DNA from 3 places in the Streptomyces sp. SCPE 10 genome. Region 2 is predicted to be linked to each of the others. Evidence: riboswitches for the same ligand, from Rfam matches in the RefSeq annotation. Region 2 holds a riboswitch; each other region holds the start of a gene.

Region 1 (9,611 bases), 1.3 Mb from region 2:
GTCGGCGTGCGGCGCGGCGTGCGCGGGTACGGCGCCGAGCGCGGCGGCGGCCGACAGCGCGCACAGGGCGGCGGCGCCCAGGGCGAGTCCGGACGGTGCCCGGCGGTGACCGGACGGTGCACGGTCGCGGCCGGACGGTGCAAGGCGGCGATGGGACCCCACGGGTTGCCGAACCCCTTCCACTGGCTGACGAGGGACGTCCCCCGGCGCCAGGGACGGGGAGGCCCGGGCGCCGGGGAAACGCGGCAGACAGTAGCCGTGCGGAAGGGCCGCGGCCAAAGACCTCGACGGCGACAAAGAGTGACGCCCCGCCGCTGACGCAGGTCACCGGCGGGGCGTGGAGTCAACCCTCGTCCCACGGGTTCGCCCGTTCGGGCGCCCTCGTGAGGTTTGCGGCGGGTCTCAGACCCGCACGCCGAACTGGAACGGCATGTCGGACATCGCCTCGTAGCGCACCACGGCACCGGTGTGCGGGGCGTGCAGCACCTGGCCGTTGCCCGCGTACAGGCCGACGTGGTGGATGTCGCCGTAGAAGAACACCAGGTCGCCGACCTTGAGGTCGCTCTGGTTGTAGATCCGGGTGCCGATGGTGGCCTGCTCCTCGGAGGTGCGCGGGATGGAGACGCCGGCCTGCGCGTAGGCGTAGGAGGTCAGACCCGAGCAGTCGAAGGAGGAGGGGCCGGTGGCGCCGTAGACGTACGGCTTGCCGATCTGGGCCTGGGCGGCGGCGAAGGCGGCCGCGGCCCGGCCGGAGGCGGGCGGGGCGTCGCCGAGGTTCACGCGCTGGCTGGAGGAGCGGTCGGCGCGCTGCTGCTGCGCGGCCAGGTCCGCCTTCTCCTTGGCGGTGAGGCTGTTGAGGATCTTCTGGGCCTCGGCCAGCTTGGCCTGGACTTCCTTCTTCTTGTTGCCCAGTTCGGTGCGGGTGGCCGAGAGGTCCTTGAGCTTCTCGGTGGCCTCGGAGCGCTCCTGGGCGAGTTCGCGCTGCTTGTCCTGGATCTTGCGCAGCGCGTCGACCTGCTGGCCGCTCAGCTGGTCGAGAGTGGACGCCTTGTCGAGGTAGTCGTCCGGGTTGGAGGAGAGGAAGAGCTGGACCGAGGGGTCGATGCCGCCGTCGCGGTACTGGGCGGTCGCCAGCGAACCCAGGCCGTCGCGCAGCTTGTTGAGGTCTTCCTGACCCCGCGCGACGTTGTCCTGGATCGTGGATATCTCCTTCTGGAGCTTCTGCTGCTTCTCCTTGGCGCCGTTGTACTTCTCGGTGGCCTGCTCGGCCTCCTCGTACAGCTTGTCGACCTTGGACTTGACCTGGTCCTTGCTGAGCTTCGGACTCGGTGCGGCGTTCGCGGCGTTGGCGCTGAGCACGACGGCAGCGGCGGCTGCGGTGGTCAGCACGGTCACGCGTGCGCGGCTCTGCTGTTTGGGTCGACGGTGGGACGCCACGGAGGACGAACTCCTTCTTGTGAGTGTTCACCCGTTCGGAGGTTCGAGCCCAGACCCTAGTGACACAGTTGTGATCATTCAAATCCTCACGGCAAAAAATGCCGTGACGCAATGTTTTTTTTGCACACAACACACAAGCAGTGATGCGCGATTGACCCTACGTCGCGTGACGGTGCGCCCCAATCCGGGCATTGCGTACGCCCGTCGGGCCTTTCAGGACAGTCGCTTCAGAAGCACCGCAGACGCCACCGGCCGGGCACCCGCCCGCGCCACCCCGTCGGCCACCTCGCGGTCGGTGGAGGCCACGATGACCGGACGGCCCGGCGGTTCCGCGCGCACCAGCTGGCGGATCAGCTCGTCCGCGGTGACGCCCGGCTTGGAGAACAGCACCCGCACGCCGCGCGGCGGCGCGAGCAGCACCGGCGCGGCCAGTTCCGCGCCGTCGAAGACGCACGTCACCTCGGCGCCGGTCTGCGCGGCCAGCGCGGACAACTGCCCGAGCAGCCGCAGCCGCTGCTTCTCCAGCGGCATCTGCGGATAGCCGGTCTTGGTGACGTTGTAGCCGTCGACCACCAGATGCGCCTGCGGCAGCGCGAGCAACTGGTCGAGGATCGCGGGGTCGTGCTCGGACAGGGCGCGCGCCGCGATGTCCTTGGGGGTCATCCGGCCCGGCTCCACCGCGTCGACCGTCTCGGCCGGACGCACGGACACCGGCGGCAGCGCCAGCTCCCGCCGCAGGCCCTGGGTGGCGTCCAGCAGGGTGTCCAGGAGCAGCCGGACCCGCATGTCCTCCACGCTGCGGCCCTCGCGGGCGGCCTTGCGGGTGGCCTCCAGGGCCGCCTCCGCCTCGCCGAGGCGCGCCTTGAGCCGCCGGGACTCGCTCTCCGCGGCCGACACCTGGAGCTGCGCCTCGGCGCGTACGATGTCCGTCTCGGCCTGCGCCTTGCGCAGCGCGGCCTCGCCGCGGCGCACGTCGCTCAGCGCGGAGCGCAGCTTGCGGTGCAGCGACTCCGCCTCCCGCTTCACCGACTCCAGCTCCGCGCGCAGCCGTTCGGTCTCAAACCGGGTGTGCTCGCGGGCGTGGTCCAGTTCGACGCGCAGCCGCTCCAGTTCGGCCCGGCTCTCCTCGTCGGCCCGCTCGGCGTCGGCGCGCTGGGCCTCCTCGCCGGCCGCGGTGACCAGCTTCACCCAGCCCGCCGGGCGCAGCACATAGGCGGCGGCCGCCACGTCCAGCGGGTCGGCGGCCGGTGGCGCCGCGCCCGAGTCGAGGGCGCCGGCCAGCTCCGGCTGGGCCTCGCGGAACTTCTCGCCGATCCGCTGTCTGAACAGCGTGTCGGTCTCCAGCGCCGCCGCCATCGCGTTCCCGGCGAACTTCACCCGGCGGTTCGGGGCGAACCGGGCGTACTGCCGCAGCTGGGCGGGGAGTTCCGTCACCGTCAGCTGACCGAAGCCGTCCGAGACGATCCCCACGACCCTACGGCGCACCCCGTCGGGCAGCGGACGGTCAAGCACCTCAGCGGTGCCGTCGCCCGGCCCCCCGCCTGCGCTCTCCACCATCCGTCACACCCCACTACCGATTGCCGACGTCCCCTGGCGGGCCCGCTCCGTCAGGAGCCGGTGCCCGGCCTGTCCACGAGTTCCACCTGGTCCACCGCGTTGCACCAGCGGCAGCGCACCGACTCGATGGTCTCACTGACCACCTGGCGCTCCTCCACCGTCGGCTCGCCGGCCAGGTCGAGGTGGACGTACTCCACGACCTTGGACGAGCGGGTGACGTCGAAGCGGGTGAGGTTTCCGCAGAGGGTGCAGCGCCATCGCGTCGTGGCGGTCGGCAGGGGAACCGTCATCGTGCCTGTTCGCTTCCTTCTCGGGTCGGACCGCGCCGGCGGCCGACGCGTGTGGCTCGTAACCCTACGGCCTGGCGGGTGCTCGCCGCCCGTCCGTTCACGGCGGCGAGGCGGTATGTCAGCTTGCGTCCGGTTACGTCATGCTCTGTATTCATGATCAGCGAGTGGAGCACGGCGGCCGGCAGGACCTTCAGGGCGCTCAGGGCCGCGCCGACGACGTACGGCCTCATCGCCCTGTGCTGTCTGATCTTCGTACTGAGCCCGGCGTCCGGGATCGTCCCCGGATACGGCACCGGGTATGCGCTGCTCGACACGCAGCGGGTGTACTTCCGCCACTGGGGCGTGGTCCCGGCGGAGCTGTTCGCCGCCCCCGCGGCACACGCGCTCTCCCCGGTCACCGCCCTGTTCCTGCACGGCAACTGGGTGCATCTGCTGGGCAACATGCTCTTCCTCCTCGTCTTCGGCGTGCTGACCGAGGAGCGGATGGGCCGCGTGGAGTTCACCCTCTTCTACGTCGGCTGCGGCTACCTGGCGCTGCTGGGGTACGCGGCGGCCAACGCCACCTCCGAGCAGTCGCTGGTGGGCGCGTCGGGGGCGATCTCGGCGGTGCTCGGTGCGTTTCTCTTCCTGTTCCCGCGCGCCCGTGTCACCAGTCTCCTGCCGTTCCTCTTCTTCCTGCCGCTGCGGTTCCCGGCGTGGGTCGTACTGCCGTTCTGGGTGGCATTGCAGTGGGTGGCGGCGGGACGGTCGGTGCAGGGGCCGGGGGTGGCGTATCTGGCGCACCTGGTGGGGTTCGGCGTGGGATTCGGCTACGCGTGGGTGCGGTACGGGGGACGGCGGGGTCGCGAGGGCGGCCTCGGGAGGGCGGTGGCGGGAGACGGGCGGGCTAGAGTGAAAACCGCACCCGCTCCGGCACCCGAGGGAGAGAACCAGCCGTGATCACCGCGATCGTCCTCATCAAGACCAGCGTGGACCGGATCCCCGAGATCGCCGAGCAGATCGCCGCGCTGGAGTCGGTGAGCGAGGTGTTCTCCGTGACCGGCACCTACGACCTGATCGCCATGGTGCGGGTGCGGCGGCACGACGACCTGGCCGAGGTGATCCCGGGCCGGATCAGCAAGATCCCCGGGGTCGAGGGGACCGACACGCATGTGGCGTTCCGTACGTACTCCCAGCACGACCTGGAGGCGGCCTTCGCGATCGGGCTGGACTCCTGACCGTCTGAAAGCCGCCCCACCAGGTCCCGCCGGACCCCTCACACCGCCGGGACGCAGCGGCCGTCCTCCGTGCGGTACGTCCACTTGGCACCCTCGGTCACCAGCTCCCGCACCGCCGTGAGGAAGCGCTCGACGTGCTCGTCGGGGGTGCCCGCGCCGAAGCTCACACGGATGGCGTTGAGGGACTTCTCGCCGGGGGCGGCCTCGGGGGCACCGCACTCGCCCTGGGTCTGGGGGTCGGTGCCGAGCAGGGTGCGCACCAGCGGGTGGGCGCAGAACAGGCCGTCGCGGACGCCGATGCCGTACTCGGCGGACAGGACGGCCGCGAAGTGGGAGCTGTTCCAGCCCTCCACCACGAAGGAGATCACGCCGACCCGCGGAGCGTCGTCCCCGAACAGGGACAACACCCTGACCTGCGGAATCCCGGCGAGGCCCGTGCGGACCCGCTCGATCAGCCGTTGCTCGCGCGCGACCAGGTCCGTCCAGCCGGCCTCGGTGAGCGCCTTGCAGGCCGAGGCGACGGCGTAGGCGCCGATGACGTTCGGGGAGCCCGCCTCGTGCCGGGCGGCACTCTCGTGCCACTCCACGTCCACTCCCCCGTCGGTGCGCCGGGTGACCCTGCGGCTGGCGCCGCCGCCCGCGAGGTACGGCTCGGCGGCCCGCAGCCAGTCGGCGCGGCCGGCCAGCACGCCCGCGCCGAAGGGGGCGTACAGCTTGTGCCCGGAGAAGGCGACCCAGTCGACGTCCAGGTCGGCGATGTCCACGGGGTGGTGCGGGGCCAGCTGGGCGGCGTCCAGGACGATCCGGGCGCCGTGCGCGTGCGCGGCGGCGGCCAGCTCGCGCACCGGCCACAGCTCGCCGGTGACGTTGGAGGCACCGGTGACGCAGACCAGGGCCGGGCCGTACGGGTCCCGGTCGGCCAGGGCCCGCTCCAGCGTCCGCACCGCCTGCTGCGGGGTGCGCGGGGCGTCGAGGTAGGTGACCCGGGAGTCCGGCCAGGGCAGCAGGGAGGCATGGTGCTCGGTCTCGAAGACGAAGACGCGGCAGTCGGCCGGGAGCGCCCGGGCCAGCAGGTTCAGCGAGTCCGTGGTGGAGCGGGTGAAGACCACCTGGTCGTCGGCCCGGCAGCCGAGGAAGCCGGCGACCGTGCGGCGGGCGTTCTCGAACAGGTCGGTGGAGAGCTGGGAGAGGTAGCCGGCGCCCCGGTGGACACTGCCGTAGTAGGGCGCGTAGGCGGCGACGTCGTCCCAGACGCGCTGGAGGGCGGGGGCGCTGGCCGCGTAGTCGAGGGCCGCGTAAGTGACTTCGCCGCCCGTGACGAGCGGAACGGTGACATCCCGCCCCAGAACGGGCAGCGGGGAGCAAATCGACGGGTCGGCGACAGCGCTGGAGTGAGACATGGGGTGACTCCCGTGAGGACGTACGCCGCAGGGACGTACGGGAAGAAGGTGAAAGGGGTACGCGGAGGCGGGGCTCTGCGGCCCTAGCGCATTCGCTTGCTCACGGAAGGCTCCCTCGTACGACCAGGACCCCTGGGTTCGAGGGGTCCGCGCTTGCCGTAGACCTCGCTGCCTACGACCTGGTCCTCACCCGGGGCACCCCGCCACGGACGGAGGGTTGCCGGACAGTCGGCCGGGGCCTCATGACTGTCACTCATGACCTGGTAGGGAAATTACGCGAAGGGATGATCGCCCCGCAACCCGTGTCCGGATCGCGGGACGATCAACCGCGTCTCAGGCGTTGCTGGCCGCCACCCAGCGCTCCAGCGTCCGCTTGGCCGCGCCCGAGTCGATGGACTCGGCCGCCCGGGCCATCTGTGCGCGCAGCTGCTCGGTGAGCGGGGCGTCGGACGGCTCCAGGGCCACCAGGGCCGCCGCCGAGTTCAGCAGCACCGCGTCGCGCACCGCGCCCCGCTCGCCGTCGAGCACCCGGCGGGCGACCTCCGCGTTGTAGGAGGCGTCCGCGCCGCGCAGGGCGTCCACGGGGACGATGTCGATGCCGACGTCCCGGGGGTCGAAGACCTCCTCGGTGACCTTGCCGTCCCGCACCACCCACACCCGGGAGGTGTCGGTGACCGTCAGCTCGTCCAGGCCGTCGTCGCCCCGGAAGACCAGCGCGGAGTTGCCCCGCTCGGCGAAGACGCCGGCCACCACGGGCGCCATGCGCGGATCGGCGACGCCCACCGCCTGCGCGCGCACCTTGGCCGGGTTGGTCAGCGGGCCGAGCACATTGAAGGTGGTGCGGATCCCCAACTGCCCGCGCGCGGCGGCGACATGACGCAGCGAGGGGTGGAACTTCACCGCGAAGCAGATGGTGATACCGGCCTCCTCGGCGACCTCGGCCACCCGCTTCGGGGTCAGCTGGAGGTTGACGCCCAGCTTCTCCAGCACGTCGGAGGAGCCGGAGGCGGAGGAGGCGGCGCGGTTGCCGTGCTTGACGACCTTGGCGCCGGTGCCCGCGACCACGATCGAGGACATCGTGGAGATGTTGACGGTCTTGGCGCCGTCGCCGCCGGTGCCGACGATGTCGACGGCGGGCCCCGGCACCTCGATCACGTTGGCGTGCTCGTACATGGTGCGCACCAGGCCGGAGATCTCCTCCACCGTCTCGCCCTTGGCGCGCAGCGCGACCATGAACCCGGCGATCTGCGCGTCGGTCGCCTCGCCGCGCATGATCAGGTCCATCGCCCAGGCCGTGTCGTCGGCGGACAGGTCCTGGCCGGTCAGCAGGCCGTTCAGCAGGACGGGCCAGGAGCGGCCCGCCGCGGTGTCGCCTCCAGCGGGGGTCACAGCGATCATCAGCCGCTCCTCGTGCACAGTGGTGGTCATTCGTACCCCACCCTATCGAGCCGGGACACGGGGAAGGGCCCCGTCCGCGGTGCGGACGGGGCCCTTCGGTGGCGTGGCGACGCGGGATCAGTGGTGGCCGTGGCCGCTCGTGATCTCCCTGTACTCCTCGACGGACGGCTTCGGGATCTGGTTGTCCTCGCCGTAGTAGGCGTTGGACAGCTTGACCCGGAGTCGCTCCGAGGCCTTCACCTTGCGCTCGACACCGTTCTCGTCGACCGTCGGGCCGATCTCGGCCGGCTGGTACTGGTCGTGCGCGGTGAGCGTGTGCAGCTGCTCCTGGCTGAGCGGCTCGTGCACCTCGATGAACTCACCGTGCGGCAGCCGCTTGATGATGCCGGTCTCGCGACCGTGCAGCACCTTGTCGCGGTCGCGGCGCTGGAGACCGAGGCAGATCCGCTTGGTGACCAGGAACGCGATGACCGGGCCGACGAAGAAGAAGATCCGGACGAACCAGGTCACGGCGTTGATCGACAGGTGGAAGTGGGTGGCCCACAGGTCGTTGCCACCGCCGACCAGGGTGACCATGTAGATCGTCACCCAGGCGACACCGAACGCGGTACGGGTCGGGGCGTTGCGCGGGCGGTCCAGGATGTGGTGCTCGCGCTTGTCGCCGGTGACCCAGGACTCGATGAACGGGTAGACCGCGATGCCCGCCAGGACCAGCGGGAAGAGCACCAGCGGGATGAACACGCCCAGGACGAGCGTGTGACCCCAGAAGTTGATCTCCCAGCCCGGCATGAAGCGGATCAGACCCTCGGCGAAGCCCATGTACCAGTCGGGCTGGGCGCCGGTGGAGACCTGGTCCGGACGGTAGGGGCCCATGGCCCAGATCGGGTTGATCTGCGCGACCGCGGCGATGGCCGCGATGACACCGAAGACCAGGAAGAAGAAGCCTCCGGCCTTGGCCATGTAGACCGGCAGCAGCGGCATGCCGACCACGTTGTTGTTCGACTTGCCCGGACCCGCGAACTGCGTGTGCTTGTGGTAGAAGACCAGGATCAGGTGCGCCACCATCAGGCCGAGCATGATGCCCGGCAGCAGCAGGATGTGGATCGAGTAGAACCGGGCGACGAAGTCGTGGCCGGGGAACTGCCCGCCGAAGAGGAAGTACGACATGTACGTGCCGACGATCGGCACGGACAGGATCGCGCCCTCCATGAAGCGGACACCGGTGCCGGAGAGCAGGTCGTCCGGGAGCGAGTAACCGGTGAAGCCGGTGAACATGCCGAGGACGAACAGCAGGAAGCCGAACAGCCAGTTGATCTCACGCGGCTTGCGGAACGCGCCGGTGAAGAACACGCGCATCATGTGCACGAACATGCCGGCGAGGAAGATCAGCGCGGCCCAGTGGTGGATCTGCCGGACGAGCAGACCACCGCGCACGTCGAAGGAGATGTGCAGGGTCGAGTTGAAGGCCTCCGACATCATCTGCCCCTGGAGCGGGACATAGCTGCCGTGGTAGACGACCTCGTTCATCGACGGGTGGAAGAACAGCGTCAGATAGACACCCGTCAGGATGATGATGATGAAGCTGTACATGCACACTTCGCCCAACATGAACGACCAGTGGTCGGGGAAGATCTTGCGCATGTTGGCCTTGGCCAGGGAGTAGATCCCGAGCCGGCCGTCGGCCCAGTCGGCGATCCGCTCGCCGGCCGGAGCCGTCCCGCGAGAGCGGGGTGCGTCGTTCGATGCAGTACTCATCCGCGCTCCCAGAATGCAGGACCGACGGGCTCCTCGAAGTCGCCGAGCGCCTGGAGGTAACCCTCACTGTCCACGCCGATGCGCAGCTGCGGCAGGGCGTGGCCGGCGGGGCCGAAGATCACTCGGGCACCGTCGGAGAGGTCGAAGGTGGACTGGTGGCACGGGCACAGCACGTGGTGCGTCTGCTGCTCGTACAGCGAGATCGGGCAGCCGACGTGGGTGCAGATCTTGGAGAACGCGACGATGCCGTCGTGCGACCAGTTCAGCTCGCGCTTGTCCTTGATGTTGTCCGGCTGGAGCCGGACGATCATCAGGGCCGACTTGGCGAGCTCCGTCTGGAACTCCTCGTCCGTCTCCTCCAGGCCGTCCGGCTTGGCGAAGGTCAGGGAGCCGACGGCGACGTCCTCGGGACGCAGCGGCTGGTTGGTGTTCATGTTGACCAGACGCTTGCCCTTGGCCCACAGGGTGTGGCGCAGGGACGTACCGGGCAGCGGACCGAGGTCGCGCAGCAGCATGACACCGGAGAGCGGCACCAGGGCCAGCGCGCCGAACATCGT
Region 2 (9,611 bases):
CCGCGTCGGCGTCCGGGTTCCCGCCGGCCGCCGCCCAGGCCTCGCTGACGGCGGCCGCGGAGGCGTACCGCTCCAGGCAGCCGCGCTGCCCGCACGGGCAGGGCGCGCCGCCGGGCCGCACGACGATGTGCCCGATCTCACCCGCGAAGCCGTGCGCGCCCGACTCCACCCGGCCGTCGATCCCGATCGCGCCCGCGATGCCGGTGCCGAGCGGCACGAACAGGAAGCGGTCGGCGCCCCGGCCCGCGCCGATCCGGCCCTCCGCGAGCCCGCCGGTGCGCACGTCGTGGCCGAGCGCGACGGGCACCCCGAGCCGGTCGGCGAGCAGCGCGCGCAGAGGCACGTCCTGCCAGCCGAGGTTGGCGGAGTAGACGGCGGTGCCGTGTTCCTCGTCCACGATGCCGGGCACCGCGATACCGGCCGCGGCGGCCGGGGTGCCGTAGCGCTCGGCGCCGTACGCGCGCAGCTCGGCGGCGAAGTCGAGGATGCCCGCGACCACCGCCTCGGGGCCGCGTTCGCGGCCGGTGGCGCGGCGGGCGCGGTGCAGCAGGGCGCCGTCGTCCCCGACGAGGGCGGCCTTCATCCCGGTACCGCCCACGTCCAGGGCGATGACATGTCTCACGGGGACAGTGTGGCCCGGTGACCCATGAGAGGTCTAGTCCACTCGCGTGGTGTAGACCTTAGGATTCCATCTATCGAACAGTCGGACAGCAGGGTTGGGACTTTGACGGTGCGTCGGCGTACGGCAGGAATGATCGCGGTGGTGTCCGCCATGGGCATGACCGCGATCCTCGGCGGCTGCGGGAGCACGGGCTCCTCCGACGTGACCCTCAGACTCGTCGCCGCCGACTACGGCGACTCACCCGCCAACAGCTCCAAGAAGTACTGGGACGCGCTGGTCAAGGCGTACGAGGCGACGCACTCGGGGGTGAAGGTCGAGGTCAGCGTCTACTCCTGGAACGACGTCGACCGCAAGGTCAAGGAGATGGTCGACGCCGGGCACGCGCCCGACCTCGCGCAGATCGGCGCCTACGCCGACTACGCGGCCGCGGGCAAGCTCTACGCGGCCTCCGACCTGCTCTCCATCCGCACCCAGGCGGACTTCCTGTCCCAGCTGGCCGACGCCGGCCAGTGGAACCACACGCAGTACGGCATACCGTTCGCCGCCTCCACGCGGGTGCTCTTCTACAACAAGACGATGTTCGAGAGTGCCGGCCTCACCCCGCCCAGCACCTGGGACCAGCTGGCGGCCGACGCCAAGGTGCTCAAGGACAAGGGCGTGAAGTACCCCTTCGCGCTGCCGCTGGGCCCCGAGGAGGCGCAGGCGGAGACCATGCAGTGGATGCTCTCCGGCGGCGACGGCGGCTCGGGCGGCACCGGGTACACCGACGACATCGGCACGTACACGATCGACTCCCAGCAGAACGTCTCCACCTTCACCTGGCTCAAGGACGACCTGGTCGACAAGGGGCTGACCGGACCGGTGGCGCCCGGCAAGCTCAACCGGGCGCAGGCGTTCGCGGCGTTCGCCGACGGCCAGGTCGGCATGGTCAACGGGCACCCCACCCTGATCCAGCAGGCCGAGCAGAAGGGCGTGCGGTTCGGCATGGTGCCGACGCCGAGCCGCAGCGGCCGGGCCCGGTCGTCGATGGGCGTCACCGACTGGATGATGGCGTTCAAGCAGAACGGCCACGCCGCGCAGACCGGCGACTTCCTGAACTACGTCTACAGCCAGAAGAACGTCCTCGACTTCTCCCGCACCTACGGCCTGCTCCCGGTCACCAGCTCCGCCTCCAACGTCATGAGCGCGTCGAACGCGGCCCCCGACAAGGCCCTGCACCCCTTCCTCGACGAGCTGGCCACGTCCGAGCTGTATCCCGTGGGCAAGACGTCCTGGGCGGCGGTCAGCGCGGCCGTGAAGCAGAACATCGGGCAGGCGGTCGCCCCCGGCGGCAACCCCGCGGGCGTCCTGACCCGCCTCCAGGCGACGGCCACCGCGGCGGACAGCGCCGCCAGCGCGAACTGAGCTACGGTTCCGGTATGGAACTGGGCGACCGCGAGCGGGCCATCCTCGCGCTGGAACGCCGGGGCTTCACGGGCCCCGGCGCCAAGGAACGCGCCATCCGCGAGCAGCTCCACCTCTCCCCGGTCCGCTACTACCAGCTCCTCAACGCCCTCCTGGACGACGAACGCGCCCTCGCCCACGACCCGGTCACGGTCAACCGGCTGCGCCGGATCCGCGACACCCACCGAGCGGAACGTTGAACCCGGCCGGCGCCCGCCGGTGGCGCGGGAAGGACACCCCGGGGCCCCAGGAGTGATGGCGGCCCCCGCTGGATAGTGTCGGTACATGGACCCTCTGCCGACCCCAGCCACCCAGGCCGGCCGGGACGGGCTGGCCGCGCTGCTGGCCAAGCCCCGCACCGCGGTGATCGGCCTGGACTTCGACGGCACCCTCGCCCCCATCGTCGCCGACCCCGAACAGGCCCGCGCCCACCCGGACGCCGTCCCCGTGCTCGCCGCCCTCGCCCCCAAGGTCGCCCAGGTCGCCGTGATCACCGGCCGCCCCGCGGGCGTCGCGGTCCGCCACGGCGGCTTCGCCGGCGTCCCGGGCCTCGCCCACCTCACCGTCCTCGGGCACTACGGCGCCGAGCGCTGGGACGCCGTCACCGGCACCGTCTCCGCCCCCGCCCCGCACCCCGGCGTCGCCGCCGTCCGCGCCGAACTGCCCGGCGTCCTCGACCGGGCCGGCGCCTGGCAGGGCACGTGGATCGAGGAGAAGGGCCGCGCGGTCGCGGTGCACACCCGCCGCGCCGCCGACCCGGAGGCCGCCTTCGAGGCGCTGCGCGGGCCCCTCACCGACCTGGCCACCCGGCACGGACTGATCGTCGAGCCCGGCCGGATGGTGCTGGAACTGCGCCCGCCCGGCATGGACAAGGGCGTCGCCCTGAGCGAGTACGTCCGCGAGACCGGCGCCGAGTCCGTCCTCTACGCCGGCGACGACCTCGGCGACCTCCCCGCCTTCGCCGCCATCGACAAGCTCCGCTCCGAGGGCCTGCCCGGCCTCCTGGTGTGCAGCGGCAGCTCGGAGGTCTCCGAACTGGCCGAGCGGGCCGACCTGGTGGTCGACGGCCCCGAGGGCGTCGTACGGCTCCTCGGGGCGCTGGCGGATCAGCTCGGCTGATCCGTCAGGGCGTGCAGCTGGTCCAGGAACCACTGGGCCGGCGGCAGCGCCGTGGCCGCTGCGGCCAGCCTCTTCGACCGCTCCGCCCGCTCGCCGGCGGGCATGCTCAGCGCCGCGTGCAGCGCCCGCGCCGTGCCCGTGATGTCGTACGGGTTCACCACCAGCGCGTCCTCGCCCAGCTCCGCGTACGCCCCCGCCTCCCGGGACAGCACCAGCGCACAGCCCTCGTCGGAGACGACCGGCACCTCCTTGGCGACCAGGTTCATGCCGTCCCGGATGGGGTTGACCAGGGCCACGTCGGCGAGCCGGTACGCGGCCAGCGAGCGGGCGAAGTCGTCCTTCACATGGAGCACCACCGGCGTCCAACCGTCCGTGCCGTAGCGCTCGTTGATCTCCTCGGCGACCCGGCGCACCTGTTCCGTGTACTCCCGGTAGACGGCCAGGTCCTGCCGGGACGGGTACGCGAACGCCACATGGACGACCCGCTCGCGCCACTCGGGGTGCTCGTCCAGCAGCTGCCGGTACGCCAGCAGCCCGCGCACGATGTTCTTGGACAGCTCGGTGCGGTCCACCCGGACGATCGTCCGGCGGCCCTCGCCGATCTCCGCCCGCAGCGCCGCCATCCGCTCGTCCACGTCCGCCTCGTGCGACCGCGCGCGCAGGAAGTCGGCGTCCGCGCCGAGCCCGTGCACCCCGATCCGGGTGCCGGTGGGAATCCCGGGCCCCAGCACCGCGTGGCAGCATTCGGTGAACGCGTCCGCCCACCGCTGCGTGAGGAACGCCGCCCGGTCCGCGCCCAGGATGCCGGTCAGCAGCTCGGCCGCGATGTCGTCCGGCAGCAGCCGGAAGTACTCCGCCGGGGCCCACGGCGTGTGCGAGAAGTGGCCGATGCGCAGATCGGGGCGGAGCCGGCGGAGCATCCGCGGGGCGAGCGCCAGGTGGTAGTCCTGGATCAGCACCGCCGCACCCTCGGCCGCCTCCTGGGCGAGCGCCTCGGCGAACGCCCGGTTGTAGGCCTCGTACGCCGCCCACTGCCGCCGGAACCCGGCGTCGAAGACGGGTTCGAGCGGCGTCTGGTAGAGCATGTGGTGCACGAACCAGAGGACCGAGTTGGCGATGCCGTTGTACGCGTCGGCGAAGACCTCCGCGTCGATGTCGAGCATCCGCACCCGCTGACCGCCGGTGTCGGCGACCGGCAGCAGCCCGCCGTCCGCGCGCCGGGCGGCCGCCCGGTCGCCGTCGCCCAGCGCGGCGCACACCCACACCGCGTTCGCCTCCGGCCCGATGGCCGAAAGGCCGGAGACCAGACCGCCGCCGCCCCGCTTGGGACGCAGCGCCCCGCCCTCGCCGACCGTGTACGAAACCGGGCCGCGATTGGACGCGACCAGCACCTCAGCACCGTGCGTGGAAGCCATGGTCCTCAACCTAGCCCGGCCCGGAAACACTCAAACGTACGGACGTCCCGGAAAGCGGCCCTGAACAGCCGTGCCTCCGGTTTCACGCCACCCGGCGGCGGGCGTACTCGGTGATCTCGGTCATCGGCGGGCGCTCCTCGGTGTCCACCGCGTAGGTGCGCGGCTCGAAGCCCGTCACCCCCCGCTCGAACTGGGTGAGCGAGGGCCGCACCAGATGGCCCCGGGCCAGCCGCAGCTGGGCGGTGCGGTAGATGGCCGCCGCCATCCGGCCGAGCGCCTGCCCGTCCTGGTGCCGGTGCTTGCGCACCCCCACGTCCACCTGGGCCAGCGCGTCCAGGCCCACCAGGTGCAGGGCGTCCACCAGCATGCCCAGCTCCACCCCGTACCCCACCGGGAACGGCAGCCGCTCCAGCAGCGAGCGCCGGGCCGCGTACTCCCCGCCCAGCGGCTGCACGAATCCCGCCAGCTGCGGCCAGTGCATGTTCAGCAGCGGGCGCGCCATCAGCTCGGTGACCCGGCCGCCCTGCCCCGCCGACCCGGCGAGCGGCCGGTCGTACATCGCCTTGACCAGCTGTACGTCCGGCTCGGTGAGCAGCGGGCCGACGATCCCGGTGACGAAGTCGGCCGAGAACTCCCGCAGGTCCGCGTCGACGAAGCAGATGACGTCCCCGGTGGCGACGAGCAGCGAGCGCCACAGCACCTCGCCCTTGCCCGGGACGGCGGGTATCCGGGGCAGGATCGCGTCGCGGTGCACCACCCGCGCGCCCGCCGCGGCCGCCACCTCGGAGGTGCGGTCGGTGGACCCGGAGTCGATCACCAGCACCTCGTCGACCAGCGGGACCCGCTCCACCAGCTCGCGCCGGATCACGGCGACGATCTCGCCGACGGTCTCCTCCTCGTCGAGCGCGGGCAGGACCACGCTGACCGTCTGGCCCGTGCGCTGCTTGGCCGCCAGGAGCTGGTGCAGCGGCCGATCGTGCACGGACCAGGAGCGGTCGCTCAGCCAGCGCTCGACTTCTTCCAGCACGGTCCCGGACTCCTCACGGTTGTCTCGCGGTACGGACGACTATCTCAACTGTCCATGCCTTCGGTTACAGTCTTGAACAACGCCGATGACCATCGCATGTCGGGGGTCCACGCGCGCCGACAACCGCATACACAACCGAATACCGCTCATCCAGAGGGGCAGAGGGACACGGCCCGATGAAGCCCCGGCAACCCTCCAGCCGGTCTCGTCTTCGAACAGCGAGGCTCCCGGCTAGGGAAGGTGCCAAATCCGTCTCGCGGCGAGATGCGTCGCGAGGAAGATGAGGAGAAAGGGCCTCGCCTCTCATGGCTGTGCAGACAGTTGCCTCCACCGGCAGTTCCACCGTCGACCTCGGCCCCGCCGCCGCCCTGAGCTGTCGGGAATGCGGCCACCGCGTCCCGCTCGGCCCGGTCTTCGCCTGCGAGGAGTGTTTCGGGCCGCTGGAGATCGCCTACGACTTCTCCGGCTACGACACCGAGGAACTGCGGGCGCGCATCGAAAGCGGCCCCGCCAACATCTGGCGCTACGCCCCGCTGCTGCCCGTCCCGGCGAACGTGGCCGACAAGCCGAACATCAACCCCGGCTGGACCAAGCTCGTCAAGGCGGACAACCTCGCCCGCGAACTCGGCGTCACCGGCGGCCTGTACGTCAAGGACGACTCCGGCAACCCGACCCACTCCTTCAAGGACCGGGTGGTCGCGCAGGCACTGGAGGCCGCGCGCGCCTTCGGCTTCACCACCCTGTCCTGCTCCTCCACCGGCAACCTGGCCGGCGCCGTCGGCGCCGCCGCCGCCCGCGCCGGCTTCCGCTCCTGCGTGTTCATCCCGCACGACCTGGAGCAGGGCAAGGTCGTCATGGCCGCGGTCTACGGCGGCGAGCTCGTCGGCATCGAGGGCAACTACGACGACGTGAACCGCTTCTGCTCCGAGCTGATCGGCGACCCGGCCGGCGAGGGCTGGGGCTTCGTCAACGTCAATCTGCGCCCCTACTACGCGGAGGGCTCCAAGACCCTGGCGTACGAGATCTGCGAGCAGCTCGGCTGGCGGCTGCCCGACCAGATCGTGGTCCCGATCGCCTCCGGCTCCCAGCTCACCAAGATCGACAAGGGGCTCCAGGAGCTGATCAAGCTGGGGCTCGTGGAGGACCGGCCGTACAAGATCTTCGGTGCCCAGGCCGAGGGCTGCTCGCCGGTGTCGACGGCCTTCAAGGCGGGCCACGACGTCGTGCGGCCGCAGAAGCCGGACACCATCGCCAAGTCCCTCGCCATCGGCAACCCGGCCGACGGGCCCTACGTCCTGGACATCGCCCGGCGCACCGGCGGCGCCGTGGAGGACGTGACGGACGAGCAGGTCGTCGCCGCGATCAAGCTGCTGGCCCGGACCGAGGGCATCTTCGCCGAGACCGCGGGCGGGGTGACCGTCGGCGTGACGAAGAAGCTGATCGAGGACGGCGTCCTCGACCCGTCGAAGACCACCGTCGTCCTCAACACCGGCGACGGTCTGAAGACCCTCGACGCGGTGGCCGGCACCGGCCTGACCGCCACCATCCGCCCGACCCTGGACTCCTTCCGAGAGGCTGGCCTCGCATGAGCGTGACCGTTCGCATCCCCACCATCCTGCGCACCTACACCGGCGGCCGGGCCGAGGTGGCGGCCGAGGGCGCCACCCTCGCCGAGGTCATCGAGGACCTGGAGAAGAACCACACCGGGATCGCCGCCCGCGTCCTGGACGACCAGGGCAAGCTGCGCCGGTTCGTGAACGTCTACGTGAACGACGACGACGTCCGCTTCGAGCAGGGCCTGGAGACCGTCACCCCGGACGGCGCGGGTATCTCGATCATTCCGGCGGTCGCCGGCGGCTGCTGACCGAATGACCGATCATTACCTTCGGTAAGGACGGTTACGGAAGGTTCATCGGATTGCCCTCTCCGTGAGAGAAGCGGAGGGGGCAATTCTGTGTGATTGAGCGCGGTACAGTTGGGGAACACGCCCCGGATCACCGCGGGGATGCCCTCGATTCCTCACCGCGAGCCCGATAAGAAGTAGCCAAAGTGCACGGGTTTTCCGCGGCTTTTGTGTATTTTACGGGGCCCGACTTGCCCTGAACTCTGGCGAATTCTCCCCACATTCCGGATCGGTCGCGTCCAGAATTCTCGTCCAATTGACCTGTTGCAGACGGCAGTTGGACAGATACATTCAGCCGCGGTCGACGCGTTCCGGCGCACGCACCCCGACCGATTGGGGGGCGAGGTCTGACCCGGGTCCGCGAAGTGCGGATCTGCGCAAGGGCCAGTAATAGGGGAGTTAGGCATGGCTCAGGGCACCGTCAAGTGGTTCAACGCGGAGAAGGGGTACGGCTTCATCGCGGTCGACGGTGGTGCGGACGTCTTCGTCCACTACAGCGCCATTCAGATGGACGGCTACCGCACCCTGGAGGAGGGCCAGCGGGTCGAGTTCGAGATCTCGCAGGGTCAGAAGGGTCCGCAGGCCGACATGGTTCGCGTCACCGCCTGAACGTTTCTGGACCGCAGGGCTCGCACCTCGCACGGGGTGCGGGCCCTGCGGCGTGTCCGGGGCTGGTGGCGTTCGCCCGGGGCTGACGACCGGCTCGTACCCGCGCAGGCGCTTGCACTCGACCATGCCGAGTGCTAATCATTGGCGTTAGCACTCTGAAGGTGAGAGTGACAAAGAAGGACCGGGTCGGTGAGGCCCGCAGGCCACGTGGGGCAAGGAACCGCAGGCCGGCGAGCCGTCCGTCGCGGGCGCGGGCGCGGTCCGAAGGAATCACCCCCAGTCCTGGAGGGACCACTTCACATGGCCAAGATCATCGCGTTCGACGAGGAGGCGCGGCGCGGCCTCGAGCGCGGCATGAACCAGCTCGCGGACGCCGTCAAGGTGACGCTCGGCCCCAAGGGTCGCAACGTCGTCCTCGAGAAGAAGTGGGGCGCCCCCACGATCACCAACGATGGTGTCTCCATCGCCAAGGAGATCGAGCTCGAGGACCCGTACGAGAAGATCGGCGCCGAGCTGGTCAAGGAAGTCGCCAAGAAGACGGACGACGTCGCCGGTGACGGTACGACCACCGCGACCGTGCTCGCCCAGGCCCTGGTCAAGGAGGGCCTGCGCAACGTCGCGGCCGGCGCCAACCCGATGGCTCTGAAGCGCGGTATCGAGAAGGCCGTCGAGGCCGTCTCCGCCGCCCTCCTGGAGCAGGCGAAGGACGTCGAGACCAAGGAGCAGATCGCCTCCACCGCGTCCATCTCCGCCGCCGACACCCAGATCGGCGAGCTGATCGCCGAGGCCATGGACAAGGTCGGCAAGGAAGGCGTCATCACCGTCGAGGAGAGCAACACCTTCGGTCTGGAGCTGGAGCTCACCGAGGGCATGCGCTTCGACAAGGGCTACATCTCCGCCTACTTCGCGACCGACATGGAGCGCATGGAGGCGTCGCTCGAGGACCCGTACATCCTCATCGCGAACTCCAAGATCGGCTCCGTCAAGGACCTGCTCCCGCTCCTGGAGAAGGTCATGCAGTCGGGCAAGCCGCTGCTGATCATCGCCGAGGACGTCGAGGGCGAGGCCCTGTCGACCCTGGTCGTCAACAAGATCCGCGGCACCTTCAAGTCCGTCGCCGTCAAGGCCCCGGGCTTCGGCGACCGCCGCAAGGCCATGCTCGGCGACATCGCCATCCTCACGGGCGGCGAGGTCATCTCCGAGGAGGTCGGCCTCAAGCTGGAGAACGCGACCCTGGACCTCCTGGGCCGCGCCCGCAAGGTCGTCATCACCAAGGACGAGACCACCATCGTCGACGGTGCCGGCTCCTCCGAGCAGGTCAACGGCCGCGTCAACCAGATCCGCGCCGAGATCGAGAACAGCGACTCCGACTACGACCGCGAGAAGCTCCAGGAGCGCCTGGCCAAGCTCGCCGGCGGCGTCGCGGTCATCAAGGCCGGTGCCGCCACCGAGGTGGAGCTCAAGGAGCGCAAG
Region 3 (9,611 bases), 2.9 Mb from region 2:
GTGGGAGCGGCCAACCGGGCGTGTACTGAAGGGAGTTCACGCGGTGAAGGCGTGCGTGCCGGGCGGATGCGGTCCGGCAAGGCGTCCCACCGCCGTGAGGGTGACGGCGGGCATGTCTGCGTCGTGCGGTAGTGCCTGCTCATGCCCGAGAAGCGGGCGCAGTCCCCGGTGGCCAGGTGGTGCTCCTCGCCCTCGACCACCGTACGCCGTGGTTCGGGGCCGGCGAGCCGCGGGCCAGGGGCTACAGCGTGCACCGCCAGGTCTGGCCGACGAGGTCGTGGCCGAAGCTGTGATGGGGTTCCGCCGCCGTCAGCGCGAAACCGTGCGCCTCGTAGACGCGGCGGGCCGCCTTCTGGACGTCGTTGGTCCACAGGGTGACCGCCTTGTAGCCGGAGTCCCGCGCGAAGTCGAGGCACTGGCGGACCAGTCGGGACCCGAGGCCCAGTCCGCGCGCCGCGGCGGTCACCTGGAGCAGGCGCAGCCGCGCGGTGCCCTCCTCGTCCCCCGGCATGCAGAAGACGCTGCCGGCCCGGACCCCGTCCACTTCCGCGATCCACGCCGCCTGCGGCCGCGCGCGCCCGCCGCGGGCGTAGTCGGCGACGATGCCGGCGACGAGTGTCTCGAAGCCGGCGTCCCAGCCGAACTCCCGGTGGTACAGCTCGCCATGGGTCATCACCACCCAGCCCAGGTCCCCTGGCCGGCCCAGCGGTCGGACGATCACCTCGTGTTCCGTCGACATCATGACCTCCAGGCTCACTGAAACGACTGTTTCAGTACAATAACCCGGGTGTCCCGATCCGAAGCAACCCCCTCCCCGCGACGGCAGGAACTGCTGGAGGCGGCGTACGCGTACGTCCTGCGCAGCGGCCTGGCCGAGCTGTCCCTGCGTCCGCTCGCCGAGGAGATCAAGTCCTCCCCGCGCGTGCTGCTGTACCTGTTCGGCAGCAAGGACGGACTGGTCCGCGCCCTGCTCGCGCGGGCCAGAGCCGACGAGCTGACGGCGGTCCGGCGGCTCGCCGCCCAGCGGCGCCCGTCGGAGGGGCTGGCGTCGGTGGCCGACGAGCTGTGGCGGTGGCTGTCCGACGACGCCCACCGCGGCCTGCTGAAACTCTGGGTCGAGAGTTACGCCCGGTCGCTCGTCGAACCCGACGGGCCCTGGGCCGGTTTCGCGGGCGACACGGTCGCGGACTGGCTCGCGCTGCTCGCCGACGCCCAGCCCCCGCGGACACGAGACACCGACGCGGGCCTCGCCCAGCGCACGCTGGTGCTCGCCGCCCTCCGGGGCGCACTGCTGGACCTGCTCGCCACCGGCGACCGGGAACGCACCGGTTCGGCGGTGCGCCGTCTGCTGGCGACCGTGGAGTGAGCCGGTCCGCATCCCCGGTGGGGACGAACCGGCTTGAACCCCTTGGGGACTGCCCCGTCCGCACCCGGTGACGACCGTGCCCCGGCACCGACCGCAACCTTTCCCCCTCCGGAACCCGGCACCGATCGGAACCCCGCACGGCCCCCGGGCCCCCGGCCGGGGCTCCCGACTCACCGGTCGGTGATCTCGGCGAGCCATGCCGTGTCCTCCGGGCCCGCGTCCTCGCGGCCGGTCAGCCACCGGACCTCGCCGGTGCCCAGGGCGACCGTGGCCCGTGGCCGCATCGGCCCCTGCCCGCCGCGTGCGAGCAGGACGAGTTCCCAGACCGTCGCCGCCATGGCGGGGAGCCGGGCGGCGCAGTCGGTGCAGACCCGCCGGGGATCGCGGGTCCGGCCCAGGGACAGGTGCGGGGTGAACTCCTCGGCCGGCCCGCGGCGGCACGGGAACCGATGTCGCAGTGCGCGGTGCAGGTCCGCCCACGGTGCCCCGCCCGCCGCGGCCGGGTCGAGCCACACGGTGGAGTACGCCCGGTGCCGGAAGGCGCGCACCCCGGCCAGCCGCGCGGTGAAGACCGGCACCTCGGCCGCCGCCGCCGCGAGCAGCGGGGCGGCCCGCTCGAAGTCGGCCTCCGGGACGAAGCCGAAGAGCACGTTGACGTGCGGCGGCCAGCGGTGGATCTGCGGATCGTGTTCCCGGCGGATGTCCTGGAGCGGCGGCCACAGCTGCGCCGGCGGGATCCACGCCACCGCCGTACGGGCCGTCGGGGACACGTCGAGGACGCCGACGGGCGCGGCCCGCACCCGGTCCCCGTCCGCCTGGCCGTCCGTACGCATCACGCCTCCTCGCCCGCCGGCACCCCCTTCTCCAGGGTGCCGCCCGCCGCGTCTTCGGCGGACTTCGTCGCGGGGCGCCGCTCGGGCGTACCGGGGCGGCGAAGGGCCTCGGTGAGACGGGCGGCCGCCTCGACGACGGTCCGGGAGAGGTGGGCGCCGGGGTGGCGGGTGAGGCGCTGGATCGGGCCGGAGACGGAGACGGCGGCCACCACCTGGCCGGACGGGCCGCGCACGGGCGCGGAGACGGAGGCGACATCGGGTTCGCGGTCGCCGACGGACTGGGCCCAGCCGCGACGCCGTACGCCGCTGAGGGTGGTGGCGGTGAAGCGGGCTCCCCTCAGGCCGCGGTAGAGGCGCTCGGGTTCCTCCCAGGCGAGCAGGACCTGGGCGGCGGAGCCGACCTGCATGGGCAGGGCGACCCCGACGGGAACGGTGTCGCGCAGACCGGCCAGACGCTCGACGGCGGCCACGCAGATGCGCTGGTCACCCTGTCTGCGGTAGAGCTGGGCGCTCTCGCCGGTGGCGTCGCGCAGCCGGGTGAGGACCGGGCCCGCGGCGGTCAGCAGGTGGTCCTCGCCGGCGGCGGCCGACAGTTCCGAGAGCCGGGGGCCGAGGGCGAACCGCCCTCCGGCGTCCCGGGTGACCAGGCGGAGGCGTTCGAGCGCGACGGCGATCCGGTGCACGGTGGGGCGGGTCAGACCGGTGGTCGTGACCAGACCGGCCAGGGTGGCGGGTCCGGCCTCCAAGGCACCGAGGATCAGGGCGACTCTGTCGAGCACGCCCACGCCGCTCGTCTTCTCCATGAATGGGTACTCCAGTCTCAAATCCCGCGGGCGCCGGTGGGGCCGCGCGCACGGGGGGCTCCGGCGAGGAGCGGTGAGGTCAGCGGGGACAGGCCGGAAGGGTCGGCCGATCGCCTGCGCCGGACACGAGACGGGTACACAGAGGGGCCGGGGCGGGAAGCGCCCGGGCGTCGGACAGCACAGAGAGCACCGTGTCTCCTCATCTTTCCCGCGCCGCGTTGGCGACAGGCCGGAGTTGGCACTGATCCCGCTCGGTGACGCGCGTGTCGCACGCCGACTCGACCGGGGAGTTGCCGGGGCTTCGTAGGGCCGGTCCCTCCACCCCTCTGGATGATTCGGGAGCAACCTTACAAGACGCCCCGGCCTGCCGAACCGGGGGAGTCCTCGGCGATCGAACCCCCGGCCCTGGCAACCGGTCAGGTTCTGCCGCTTCCGTGCCGATCGACCGCCGGGATGCAGGTGCGCGGTGCCACGCTCGACGGTGCGTCTGCCCAAGTCGCGCGCGAGGGGAAGGACATGCGGCTCGACCGCCGCTCAGTCCCCGCTGGTGGTGGGAGGCTCGTACTGGATGAGGTTCATGACGCTGGAGTCGGTGAGGGTGAGGACGTCGCCGAGTTGGCGGTTTTCGGCGACGTCGCGCAGGAGGCGGCGCAGGGTGCTGCCCATCGGTCGGGTGTGCGCCGGTGGCGGACTCAGCCGGCGAGCGGCCAGGTGGGCAGGGACTTGTCCTTCCAGGTGGCGTTGGCCACGCCGGCGAACGAGCCGTACCAGGCCAGCAGCGCGGTGAGCAGCCCCGCCCAGCCGCCCGCGTGCGAGACGCCCGTGCTCTGCCCCAGCTCCCCGGCGGCGAGCAGGACGAAGGTCAGCGACAGCGCCGTGAACACGGCGAGCAGGACAGCGTTGATCCGGGTTGCCACGACCGTCATGTAGAGGGTGAAGACGGCCCAGGCCAGCAGGAACAGGCCGGTGGCCTGGTAGGCGTGGGCGGCCGGCAGCTTCGGGGCGACGAACCGCACGTAGGCCGCGAAGGAGAGCCAGAAGCTGCCGTAGGAGGTGAAGGCCACGGCGCCGAAGGTGTTGTTCTTGCGGAACTCCCACATCCCGGCGAGCACTTGCGCGATGCCCCCGTACCAGAGGGCGAGCGGCAGCACCACGGCCTCCAGGGCGCCGTCCTTGATCAGGCCCGCGTTGAAGACGGAGAGCACGAAGGTGGTGAGGGCGAAGGCCGCCAGGCCCAGCGGGCCGGGGTCGGCGATCTGCGGCCGCGGGGCCGCGGGGCTCGCCGGGGTCCGCTCGTCGGTGCCGGGCGTCTGGGTGTCGGTCATGGTGCGGTCCTTGGGTCGAGGAGGGCTCGGACGCGGGTCCGGGAGCGAGGTGGTCCGGGAGGGAGGCGGTGCGGGCGCGACGGCGCACGGGCGGTGCGGGCCGGGCCGCGGGCCGGTCCGGAGCGCGGGTGCGCGGACGGGACGGGTCGCCGTTCCCGGTCGGGGAGCGCCGCCGGCCGTCCCGTGCCGGTGCCTTTCCCCCGGTCGGTTACTGTGCGGCACACCCGCCCCGCCGGGGAGCCCCCGTACGGGACTTGTCGATCAGTGGTGGCCGTCGAGCGACGAACGGACGGCGCCGGGAGACGAACGGTCGCCGGCCGTGGCCGAGCGGTCGGCCGGTCCCGCCGCCAGCGCCTCCGGCAGGTGCAGCCGGGCCAGCAGCACGGAGGCCGTCGCGGGCACCCTGCCGGGCGTGAGCAGGGAGACGCCGACCATGGTCAGGAACGCCGCCGGAACGCTCCAGGCGGCGGGCTCGGCGAGCAGGGCCCCCACCCAGCCCGGTCCGCCAACCCCCAGCAGCGTGAGGGTGAGGGCCGCCGCGGACAGCCCGCCGCCGACCAGCATCCCGGCGACGGCTCCGGCCGCGGTCAGCCGCCGCCACCAGATGCCCAGCACCAGCAGCGGACAGAACGTGGAGGCGGCCACCGAGAAGATCAGGCCCACTTCGTGGGCGACGGACATGCCGTTCCCCGACAGCAGCAGCGCGATGGCGCAGGGCACCAGGACGGCCGGCGCGGCGGCCCGCCGGAATCCCCGTACGTCCCCGCCGAACAGGTCCTGCGACAGCACCGCGGCCACGGACAGGGCCAGCCCGGAACAGGTCGACAGGAACGCGGCGAAGGCCCCCGCGACCACCAGCGCCGCCAGCAGCCGGCCGCCGGCGCCCGGCACCAGGAGGCCGGGCAGCCGCAGCACCTCGGTGTCCGCCCGGCCCGCCGCGGCCAGGTCCGGCGCGTAGAGCCGGCCGAGCCCGCCGTACACCTCCGGCAGCAGGTAGAAGACGCCCAGCAGGCACAGGACGCCCACCGTCGTACGGCGGGCCGCGCGGCCGTCGGGGCTGGTGTAGAAGCGGGCGGTGACGTGCGGCAGCCCCATCGTGCCGAGAAAGGTGGCCACCATCAGCGAATAGACGCCGTAGAGCCCCTGGCCGCCGCCGTGCCCGGACGCCGTGGGCGCCACCGGCAGCGGCGCCGGGCCGCCGGCCGGGTGCCAGACTCCGCGCCAGACGAGCAGCAGGACCAGGGCCGGAACGGCGAGCGCGATCAGTTTCAGCCAGTACTGGACGGACTGGACGAGGGTGACGCTGCGCATGCCTCCGGTGATCACGCTCACCAGCACCACCGCGGTCACCAGCACGGTGCCCGACCAGGCGGGCGCGCCGAGGGCCGTGTGCAGCGCGAGGCCCGCGCCCACCAGTTGGGGCACCTGGTAGAGCAGCCCGATCAGGACGACGAACACGGTGGCCGTCCGGCGCACCGCCGGCGAGCCGAGGCGCGCCTCGGCGAAGTCGGAGACGGTGTAGGCCCCCGAGCGGCGCAGGGGTGCGGCCACCAGCACGAGCAGCACCAGATAGCCGGCCGTGTACCCGATGCCGTACCAGAGCATCGTGCTCCCGTACGTCGCCAGCAGCCCGGCGATGCCCAGGTAGGAGGCGGCCGACAGGTACTCGCCGCTCACGGCGGCGGCGTTGCGCAGCGGCGAGACGGTGCGCGAGGCGACGTAGAAGTCCGGGGTGGACCGGGAGCGCAGGCCATAGCCGCCGATGCCCACCGTCACGGCCACGACGAGCAGGACGGCGGTCAGGTTCGCCGGCGCGTTCACCGGTCTGCGCTCACGAGCGGCGGACGTGTTCGTCGAAGTCGCGTTCGTTGCGCTCGGCGCGGCGGACGTAGCAGATCCCGGCCGCCACCAGCAGCGCGTAGACGGGCGGCCCCAGGACCAGCCAGGGCAGTCCGGCGCCCCACGGCCGCGCCCAGTGCGGCACGGGGACGTGCCCGAGCAGCAGCGGCAGGGCGGCCAGCGGCAGGCAGACGGCGGCGCAGACCAGCAGGCCCAGCCGGAGCTGGGTGCGCATCAGCGCCTTCATGTACACCTCGCCGAGCGGGGTCTGCTCGTGCACGTCGCGCACCGCCGCGTCCCGCCGGCCGGGCCGGGCGGCACGGGTGCGCGGGTGGGTGACGGTCACGCGCCGGGACGGGTCACCCACGGGCGGCCCTTGCGCCGCGCGGGAGGCCGGTCGCGGGCAGCATCAGCTCGCGCAGACGGCGGCTGCTGCGGCGACTGACCGGGAGCACGGTCCCGGCCACCCGTACCGACAACCGTCCCGAGTCGGCGACCAGTTCCTCGATGTGGCCGGTGGCGACGAGGTGGCGGCGGTGCACCCGCACGAACCCCGCGTCCTGCCACTGCTCCGCCAGGCTGGACAGCGGCGCCCGCAGCAGACAGCTGCCGGACGCGAGGTGCAGGCGCACGTAGTCGCCGCACGCCTCCACGTGCCGTACCTCGGAGCGCTGCACGAAGCGGGTCACCCCGGAGATCTCCACAGGGATCGTCTCGTCGTCGGCGGGCGGCACCGCCGGTGGCGCGGACGGCCCGGGCGCGGCCGGGGGAGCCGGGGCCGGGCCCGCGGCGGCCGGGGCCTGGGCACGCCGCTCGCCGATCCGCCGGACGGTCTCCGCGAGCCGCTCGGCGCGGACGGGTTTGAGCAGGTAGTCGAGGGCGCGCACCTCGAAGGCGGGCACCGCGAAGTCGTCGTACGCGGTGACGAACACGACCGGCGGCGGCTCGGCGAAGCGGGACAGCACCCGGGCCACCTCCAGCCCGTCCAGACCGGGCATGCGGATGTCGAGGAAGACCGCGTCCACGGGGTGCCGGTGGGCCAGTGCGCGGTCCAGCGCGAGCAGGGCCGAAGGCCCGTCCGCGGCGCACTCGACGGGACCGACGCCCTGGTGCAGTCCGAGCAGGTAGACCAGCTCGTCCCGGGCGTGTGGCTCGTCGTCGACCACCAGGATGCGGAGCATGCGCACATATGAGCAGCGCTCATATAGTTGGTCAATCTCTCCAGCGGTGTGGGATTGGCCACACGCGGAAAAGGGTTCGGTCGGCGGCCGGCCGGCGGGCCGCTCGCCCGGGTGCGCGTGGAGTGGTCCGGCTCAGCCGAGCGCCTCGCGCAGCCGGGGCGGCTGCGCTCCCTCCGCGGCCGGCGGAGCCGTCACCCCCGCACGGTACTTGGGCACCCGCAACCGTACTTTGGTGCCCGCGCCGGGCGCGGTCTCGATCACCAGCCCGTAGGCGTCGCCGTACACCCGCCGCAGCCTGGCGTCGACATTGCCGAGGCCCACCCCGCCCGAGCCGCTCCCGCCCGAGGCGGCCGTGCCGCCCGAGACCAGGATGCGGCGCACCTTCTCGGGGTCCATGCCGGCCCCGTCGTCCTCGACCGTGATGTGCGCCTCGGCCCCGACGTCCCACGCGAGGACCGTGATCCGCCCCGGTCCGGTGCTGCCCTCGAAACCGTGCCGCACCGCGTTCTCGACCAACGGCTGCACGCACAGGAACGGCACGGCCACCGGCAGCACTTCCACGGCCGCCTGGACGTCGATGCGCAGCCGGTCGCCGAACCGCGCCTGCTCCAGCACCAGGTACTGGCCGATCGAGCGGAACTCCTCGGCCAGCGTGGTGAATTCACCGTGCCGCCGGAACGAGTAGCGCGTGAAGTCGGCGAAGTCCAGCAGCAGTTCACGGGCCCGCTGCGGATCGGTGCGCACCAGCGAGGCGATCGCGGTCAGCGCGTTGCACGAGAAGTGCGGCGAGATCTGCGCGCGCAGCGCCCGCAGCTCCGCCTCCACCAGCCGGGTGCGGGAACGGTGCATCTCCGCGAGTTCCAGCTGGCCGGAGGTCCAGCGCGCCACCTCGCCGGCGGCCCGCACCAGGCCGGCCGACACACCCGGGGCGTAGACCAGCAGCGCGCCCTCGACCCGGTCCTCCACCACCAGGGGCGCGACGACGGCCTCGCGCAGCTCACAGCGCAGCTCGCCGCACCACACCCGGTCCGCCTTCAGCACCGCACTGCCGCCGCCGGCCAGCACCTCCCGCGCCAGCTCCGCCGCGCCCGCGCCATGGTGTTTGCCGGCACCGTCCCAGGCCAGCACCCGCTCGGTGTCGGTGAGGGCGAGCCCCGGGACGCCCAGCAGCTCGCGCAGATGCCGGGCTGCCGCACCGGCCGACGTCTCGGTCAGCCCCCCGCGCAGGGCCGGCGCCGCGAGGGACGCGCGGTGCAGCGCCTCGAAGGCCGCCTGCCCGGCGCGCCCGTCGAACCCGGCGTGCCGGCGCAGCCGACCGGGGCGCCGGAAGATGTCTGCCATGCCGGCCAAGGTAGCCCTCCCGTGCCGGGCGAGGTAGCCGTCCCGTGCCGGAGGGCGCTCGCGGAGGTACCGCGGTGGCCGGGGCCGGGCGCCGCGTCCGACGGCCGAAGGCGCGGCGCCCCCGGGTCGTGTCAGCGGGCGAACCTGGCGATGGCGGCCGGCGTGACGGGGGTGAAGAAGTTGACGAGGTTGCCGTCGGGGTCCCGCAGCAGCAGGGAGCGGTTGCCCCAGGGCATGGTGGTGGGCTGCTGGACGAAGTCCGGCACGACCTCGGCCAGGTCCCGGTGCACGCGGTCCACGTCGTCGACCATGAACTCGATGATCACGCTGTGGTTGTCGGCGGGGCGGGCGGCGCCGGGCGCGAACAGCGGCACGGTCCGGACACCGGCGACGGCGAGGGTGGCCGACGCGGTCCGCAGCTCCGCGAAGTCGTCCGTGGACCAGCTCGCCCGCACTCCGGTGGCGCGCTCGTAGAACCCGACCATGCGGGCGACGTCGCCGGTGATGACACGGATCGAGGTGAAGTTCATGGAATCTCCCAGGAAGGTGGTGCTTGCGGCCCCACGCTAGAACGGATACCGGACAGAACCCGCCCGGTATCCACGGCAGACTTGTCGGTATGTCCCGACCCATCGCGCGCGTCCTCACCCTGCTGGAGCTGCTGCAGTCCGGCGGTCTGCGGACCGTCGCCGAACTCGCCGCCCGGCTCGACGTCGACGAGCGCACGGTGCGCCGGTACGTCGATCACCTCGTCGACCTGGACATCCCCGTCGAGTCGGTGCGCGGCCGGTACGGCGGCTACCGGCTGGCCCCCGGCTACCGCATGCCCCCGCTGATGCTGAGCGACGACGAGGCGCTCGCGGTACTGCTCGGCCTGGTCGCCGGCCGGCGGTCCGGTCTGCTGCCCGCCACCGGCACCGCGA

The links. A riboswitch is a leader RNA that binds a small molecule or an ion and turns the genes downstream of it on or off. The one in region 2 is predicted to bind S-adenosylmethionine.
Region 1: it holds a riboswitch for S-adenosylmethionine, as region 2 does, so the genes downstream of both, ACSP97_RS10685 (aminotransferase class V-fold PLP-dependent enzyme) here and thrC (threonine synthase) in region 2, are expected to answer to the same signal.
Region 3: it holds a riboswitch for S-adenosylmethionine, as region 2 does, so the genes downstream of both, ACSP97_RS29515 (IclR family transcriptional regulator) here and thrC (threonine synthase) in region 2, are expected to answer to the same signal.

Annotation. Positions count from the first base shown of each region.
Region 1 covers NZ_CP197069.1:2,265,236-2,274,846, forward strand. Annotated here, with positions in the region: gene ACSP97_RS10655 (C40 family peptidase) at 1-162, opposite strand, end outside; gene ACSP97_RS10660 (C40 family peptidase) at 403-1,437, opposite strand; gene ACSP97_RS10665 (NYN domain-containing protein) at 1,651-2,994, opposite strand; gene ACSP97_RS10670 (hypothetical protein) at 3,045-3,284, opposite strand; gene ACSP97_RS10675 (rhomboid family intramembrane serine protease) at 3,438-4,223, shown strand; gene ACSP97_RS10680 (Lrp/AsnC family transcriptional regulator) at 4,220-4,501, shown strand; gene ACSP97_RS10685 (aminotransferase class V-fold PLP-dependent enzyme) at 4,540-5,901, opposite strand; SAM riboswitch class IV at 6,046-6,162, opposite strand; gene trpD (anthranilate phosphoribosyltransferase) at 6,235-7,299, opposite strand; gene qcrB (cytochrome bc1 complex cytochrome b subunit) at 7,417-9,054, opposite strand; gene qcrA (cytochrome bc1 complex Rieske iron-sulfur subunit) at 9,051-9,611, opposite strand, start outside.
Region 2 covers NZ_CP197069.1:3,566,332-3,575,942, reverse strand. Annotated here, with positions in the region: gene ACSP97_RS16610 (ROK family protein) at 1-622, opposite strand, end outside; gene ACSP97_RS16605 (ABC transporter substrate-binding protein) at 731-2,026, shown strand; gene ACSP97_RS16600 (DUF3263 domain-containing protein) at 2,041-2,265, shown strand; gene otsB (trehalose-phosphatase) at 2,351-3,184, shown strand; gene ACSP97_RS16590 (alpha,alpha-trehalose-phosphate synthase (UDP-forming)) at 3,172-4,599, opposite strand; gene ACSP97_RS16585 (glucosyl-3-phosphoglycerate synthase) at 4,682-5,626, opposite strand; SAM riboswitch class I at 5,770-5,913, shown strand; gene thrC (threonine synthase) at 5,932-7,215, shown strand; gene ACSP97_RS16575 (MoaD/ThiS family protein) at 7,212-7,490, shown strand; gene ACSP97_RS16570 (cold-shock protein) at 7,935-8,138, shown strand; gene groL (chaperonin GroEL) at 8,439-9,611, shown strand, end outside.
Region 3 covers NZ_CP197069.1:6,425,462-6,435,072, forward strand. Annotated here, with positions in the region: gene ACSP97_RS29495 (copper homeostasis protein CutC) at 1-29, shown strand, start outside; gene ACSP97_RS29500 (GNAT family N-acetyltransferase) at 242-757, opposite strand; gene ACSP97_RS29505 (TetR/AcrR family transcriptional regulator) at 788-1,366, shown strand; gene ACSP97_RS29510 (2'-5' RNA ligase family protein) at 1,537-2,199, opposite strand; partial or broken gene ACSP97_RS29515 (IclR family transcriptional regulator) at 2,289-3,002, opposite strand; SAM riboswitch class I at 3,199-3,339, opposite strand; gene ACSP97_RS29520 (hypothetical protein) at 3,537-3,668, opposite strand; gene ACSP97_RS29525 (acetate uptake transporter) at 3,695-4,327, opposite strand; gene ACSP97_RS29530 (sodium/solute symporter) at 4,589-6,148, opposite strand; gene ACSP97_RS29535 (hypothetical protein) at 6,159-6,533, opposite strand; gene ACSP97_RS29540 (LytR/AlgR family response regulator transcription factor) at 6,526-7,347, opposite strand; gene ACSP97_RS29545 (sensor histidine kinase) at 7,480-8,688, opposite strand; gene ACSP97_RS29550 (VOC family protein) at 8,820-9,218, opposite strand; gene ACSP97_RS29555 (helix-turn-helix transcriptional regulator) at 9,308-9,611, shown strand, end outside.